Lentimicrobium sp. L6: one gene and its partner. The protein of the gene in region 1 interacts with the protein of each later gene in a pairwise test. Links are inferred from orthologs where the notes say so. Each region holds a gene or a part of one and is shown on either strand. Other genes may lie near its edges.

What was found. The genes of interacting proteins can lie anywhere in the genome.
Region 2: the proteins of recJ (region 1) and HNS38_RS00950 interact in binary tests that used the Escherichia coli proteins (3 or more experiments, as listed by UniProt). The link is inferred for Lentimicrobium sp. L6 from one-to-one orthologs.

The regions. Positions count from the first base shown.
Region 1 is NZ_JABKCA010000030.1:40,709-43,694, forward strand. Bases 73-2,979 are described here. They hold recJ (single-stranded-DNA-specific exonuclease RecJ), read right to left. Parts: upstream 2,453-2,979; coding sequence 692-2,452; downstream 73-691. Other genes in these bases: HNS38_RS09210 (alpha/beta fold hydrolase), read left to right, coding at 73-647; HNS38_RS09220 (hypothetical protein), read right to left, coding at 2,635-2,979. In the rest of the region: more of HNS38_RS09210, read left to right, coding at 1-72; more of HNS38_RS09220, read right to left, coding at 2,980-2,986. UniProt on the Escherichia coli protein: Single-stranded-DNA-specific exonuclease.
Region 2 is NZ_JABKCA010000002.1:72,132-75,192, forward strand. What follows is about bases 38-3,019. They hold HNS38_RS00950 (DNA topoisomerase 3), read right to left. Parts: upstream 2,558-3,019; coding sequence 518-2,557; downstream 38-517. Other genes in these bases: HNS38_RS00945 (outer membrane beta-barrel protein), read right to left, coding at 38-418; HNS38_RS00955 (lipopolysaccharide biosynthesis protein), read left to right, coding at 2,953-3,019. Outside these bases: more of HNS38_RS00945, read right to left, coding at 1-37; more of HNS38_RS00955, read left to right, coding at 3,020-3,061.

The DNA.
Region 1 (2,986 bases):
ATTACAGAGGAATGGGGAAAAGCTCCAATTCTGGCACATCATTTACTATGGCTTCATTGGCAAAAGATCTTAGTGAATTTATGGAGGCCATTGGCATAAAAGAAGCTCATATATTGGGATGGTCCATGGGAGGATATGTGGCACAGATGTTTGCTATTCAATACCCAGAAAAACTAAAGAAATTGATTTTATATGCAACAGACCCTGGAGATGGTATCACCATCAATCCCTCAAAAGAAATCATTGGGATACTTAGTTCTCCAAAATCCTCATCCTTAGATTTACTAAAAACGTTATTCCCAAACGATTGGTTAGCCAAACATCCAAAACCATGGTTAGTTTTGCCACATGCAACAGAAGCTTACCATCCCAAAACAATAGGAATGGAATATGAAGCGGTTCAAAAATGGTTAGAACCATTGGGCGGATCTGTGGGTCATCTCCATCAACTCAAAATGCCTGTGCTTCTCATTTGTGGAAATAAAGATAAAGTGGTCCCCTGCCAAAATTCTACCATCCTCCATGATTCTATAAGAAGCTCCACCTTGATTAATGTATATGATAGTGGCCATGGTATGATGTACCAAATCCCTAGCACCTTTTCTTCTTATGTGCTTGCTTTTTTAGGTGATAATCGAGAGAATTAGTATGAATATCAACCAGAAGAAGTTAAACATTATCCAACTAATCCTTACTCCATATCGGGTTTGATATCTCTAATATTTAATTGAAGGTTTTTTTGACCATTCCATTCATTTTCTTCCAAATGGTAACAAATGGAAAAAGTAAGACCTTGTCCTTTAATCATATTTAGTTTATCTGCTTGCTGAAAAGCTATAGCAGGCAAGGGATAACCAGAAATATTGGCATGTACCACCTCTAGCTTTAAATGATTCTTACCAACTGTTCTGGCACTACCCGTATCCATCACATCGGTGGTTACAAATACTGGAGCCATATTACCAGGCCCAAAGGGTGCAAACTGACGGAGGATTCTAAAAAACTTATTATTGATCTCATTTAAGTGAATATCAGCATCGATAGTTATTTCAGGAGTAAGGGATTCTTCGGTGATATTATCTTTTACATATTGCTCAAACTTGGCTCTAAAAGCATCTAGGTTTTCAGGCTTAAGACTAAAACCAGCCGCATATTTATGGCCTCCAAAATGCTCTAGCAACTCACTACAATGGTCAATGGCATCGTAGATGTCAAAATTTTGAACGGAACGACAGGAGGCTGTGAGCAAACCATTACTTTTGGTGAAGACAATAGTAGGTCGATAATGAGATTCTATCAGTCTACTGGCCACAATACCAATAACTCCTTTGCTCCAATTGGGATTAAAAACAATGGTGCTTAGTTTAGTATCATCCTCTGGATCATCCTCTATCACCGTCATGGCTTCTTCAGTGATTTCAGAATCCAAGGTCCTTCTTTCGGTGTTGAGTTCATTTATTTTCTTAGCAAAAGAATAGGCCTCATCAAGGGTTTGACTGATCAATAGTTCCACTGAGTTCCTACCACTTTCAATCCTCCCAGCAGCATTAATTCTAGGACCAATCTGAAACACCAAATCACTTACTGTCAATTCTTTATTATATATATAATCTCCATCCTCCACATTCCTAGGACGTACTTTTTTAAAGCTAGTATACTCTAAAATCGCTTCTATTCCTGGGCGTGGATTACTATTGATTCTTTGTAAGCCATAATAGGCTAAGATTCTATTTTCACCAGTAATGGGTACGATATCAGAAGCAATCGCTACTACCACCATATCTAAATACTCATTCAAATCATCAAAAGGAAAAGTATTATTTTGAGAATAGGCTTGTATCATTTTAAATCCCACACCACATCCCGAAAGCTCTTTGTATGGATATTCACAATCCACACGCTTAGGGTCCAATACTGCTACCGCATTGGGAATTTCATCTCCTGGTCGGTGATGATCGCCAATAATAAAATCAACTCCTTTGGAACGGGCATATTCTATTTTATCTACAGCTTTGATTCCACAATCAAGTGCAATCACCAATTTATAACCAGATTTGGCTGCAAAATCAATTCCTTGAACTGATATCCCATAACCTTCTTTATATCTATCTGGAATATAAAAATCTACTTCGGAGTATAGTTTTTTAAGAAAAGAGTAAACCAATGCTACGGCGGTGGTACCATCCACATCATAATCACCATAGACTAATATCTTCTCACGACGATTGATTGCTTCTTCAATTCTTTCCACAGCCTTATCCATATCCTTCATTAAAAAAGGATCATGAAGTTGACTTAATTCTGGTCTAAAAAAGGTTTTGGCTTCATCGTAATTAGTGATTCCTCTTTGTGCTAATAAGTTAGCCAAAGTTGGTTCTAGTTTTAGAACATCCTGCAAGTGAGAAATAACTTTCTCATCGCTTTCTGGTAATATGACCCATTGTTTTTCCATCTGAGCGAACAAAGTTAATCATTTTATATGGCATGTTCAGTGGGAATAACAAAATATATTATAGCCGCAAATAAAAAATATTCAGCCCGATATTATAAATTGCATTTATAATATCGGGCTGAATATTTTTCAATCTTTAGTAGCCCTAAATCTATTTATTGAGGCTATTTCAATAAGGATTTCTACTTCACAAACAATATTTTAGTCACCATGGTTTCGTTCCCCAAATCATCGGAGATATATACCAAATACACACCAGTATTTACCTTTCCTCTATTCAAGGAATGACCATCCCAAATGGCTTGTCCACCATAGGAAACACTCTGATGTACCAATCCACCATACACATCAGTGATCCTAATATTTGCATCTCTTACCAATCCTTTAATAGCAATGACACCATTATAATCTGGACGAACAGGATTGGGATAAGCATAAACATCATCCGTAAGTTTTGGTTCAGGAGGAACAGGGCTATCTTTAAATACTATGACCCCTTTATCGGTTCCAATATACACTTCGCCATTATCTAAA
Region 2 (3,061 bases), on another replicon or contig:
CTTTCATCATAGCAAATAAAATCCCAAACCCACCCATGAAATTAACTCTAGTTTCAGTACCAGTGAATTTTAACATGACTGGAATCACATTATACTTGAATAGTAGATTTCTTTCAAAAGATGATGAAGTAGTTTCTTCAAAGTCTTTATACTCATCGGTATAGTTCTGACCTAGATTCATCATCCAATATCCAGAATATATGCCAATGTTGTCATTGAAATTATATCCAAGGTCTAAACCAAAAGAGGTGTTTGAAGTTGCAGCAAAGTCATATTCGTGACCATTACCCCAAGTATTTTGATTCACCATGAAAGAAGAAAGGTACATAAAGTTACCACCTACATTAAGTCCTTTTTGTGCATAACTGGCAGGAATAACCAGTGCTAATAATAGCATGATTGTTAAAAAGCGTTTCATTTTGATTGTAATATTTGTTTTTAGTTTTTTCAAATTCAAATATAGAATAATACTTGATTTACCGAACATGAATTGTGAAAGTCTTTTGTTATGGAATACTTAAGCTTTCCATTTCTTAAGAACTGAAGAGCTTATATACTCACTTTTATATTTACTTTTAAGTTCTTCAAAGGTGATTTTGAAGTCACATCCAGTTTTCCAATTGCTGCATCCAAAGGCAGCTTTCCCTTTGAGGATCTTTCCAGAATTACATTTTGGACAAACTAGTTTGCTTATGTCTTCGGGCTTATTTATAGGTTTAGCCTTTTTAGTTTTAGGAGGAGGGTTGGCTTTTTTAGTCTTTTTAGTTTCCTCTTCCTCCTGATAAGTGATTTTCTTGGCGGATTCTTTTTTCACCTCATCTACTATTTGACTCACCATTTCTTTCATCTCACTCAAGAAGAGCTTTACATCATATTTCCCTCTTTCAATCTGGCTGAGCTTCAATTCCCATTGGCCAGTTAATTCAGCGGATTTAAGCAGTTCGTTTTGTATAGAGCCAATGAGCTCAATTCCTGTCTCGGTAGGGTGTAAGGCCTTTCGTTTTCGGGTCATGTATCGTCTGCGAAACAAGGTTTCTATGATGTTGGCTCGTGTAGAAGGACGACCAATTCCATTGGATTTCATGACCTCCCTGAGCTTCTCATCGTCTACTTGTTTACCTGCGGTTTCCATGGCTCTTAACAAGGTGGCCTCTGTAAAATATTTGGGTGGTTGCGTTTGCTTTTTTTCCATGGCTGGTTCATGAGGACCTTGCTCTCCTTTTTCAAAAGTTGGCATTAGCTGTCCTTTGTCATCCTCATTTTCTTCTTTACCAAAAACGATTCTCCATCCAGGAGTGAGTATTTCTTTTCCTGTAGCTTTAAAAGGATAGCCAGCAGTTTCTCCAACAACTTTGGTATTTGAAATAATACAATCAGGATAGAAATTGGCGATAAATCGGCGGGTAATGGCATCGTATACATCACGCTCCACTCCAGTCATATTATTAGCTCTTATTCCTGTTGGAATAATAGCATGGTGATCGGTAACTTTTGAATTGTCAAATACTCTTTTGGTCTTTGGTATCTTTTTCTCTAAAACACTTTGTGTTAAAGAAGAATAATCGTTGAGTCCTTTCAGAATACCAGCAATTTTAGGATACTGATCATCTGGAAGATAGGTGGTGTCCACACGAGGATAACTCACCAATTTTTTCTCATATAATTGCTGCACTGTTTTTAGTGTTTCGTCCGCAGTGAGGTTAAATCTCTTATTTCCTTCTACCTGTAAGCTAGTTAAATCAAAAAGTCTGGGAGCAAATTCTTTGCCTTTCTTTTTTTCGAAACTGACAATGGTGAATAAATCCTCTTTGATTTTTTCCATCATCTCCTCGGCTTTTTCTGGAGCAAAAAACCTTCCCTTTTCATAAGAGAACATGACCTCACGGTATTTTGTTTTTACTTCCCAGAAATCTTTGGGAATGAAATTGACAATTTCGAGATGACGCTGAACGATCATCGCGAGGGTAGGTGTTTGAACTCTTCCAATACTCAATACATTTTTGCCAGTACCATACTTTAAGGTATAAAGCCTACTGGCATTGATGCCTAGTAACCAATCTCCAATAGCTCGTGCGCTCCCAGCTTCGTATAAATGTTGATACTTGTCTTCTTCTTGTAGATGTTGAAATCCTTCTCTAATGGCCTCCTCCGTTAATGAAGAAATCCATAATCGCTTCACAGGATTTTTATTTCCAGCTTTATGATATACCCAGCGTTGGATCAATTCTCCTTCTTGGGCGGCATCACCACAGTTAATGATTTCAGTGCATTTCTCGTTTTGAATAAGAGATTCTAAAATATGAAATTGCTTCTGACTTCCAGGATTATCAATGAGTTTAATGCTGAACTTTTGAGGAATGATAGGTAAATTATGAAGCTTCCACCATTTTAGCCGTGGGTCGTAGTCATCGGGAGTTTTTAAGGTGCATAAATGCCCAAAAGTCCAACTTACCCAATAACCATTACCTTCAAAATATCCATCGTGGCGGGTTTTAGCACCCACTATTTTGGCTATTTCTTTGGCCACACTCGGTTTTTCGGCTACACAAAGTTTCATTCGCAAATTTTGGGTCAAAGTTATTCAATAATTCAAATGTTTTGTCTTGGAGTTTTAAACAAATGACTTGTATTTTTCTTTTAAGCTGAAAATCAAAGCTCAAGAAATATGTTTTTTCATGCCTTTTTTTCACAAAATAAATCGCAATGGAGCTTGTGTTTTCTGAGTGTATGATTGTCGGGAGACAATGGATAATTTTCCTATTTTTGGCATTCAAGATATAGCTGTACTCATGAGCAATAAATTAAATCGTTTTGTTTTTTTTCTTCAAGCATTGTTTGGGATATGTATCTTGATTGAGAGAAGGATATGCTTCTCTATGTTCAAGCATAAGTATTTTTCGCTTTTTGCATTGGAGTTTGGTTTTGTAGTAGTTTCTTCAAAGAGTAGGACTTATGTTTAAAGAAATCAAGCAATCGGAATTCGCCAAGCAAGTAGCAACGCTATTAACAGGAAGCCTATTGGCACAAGTGCTGCCTTTTATTGCTGAATATTTCATCACTC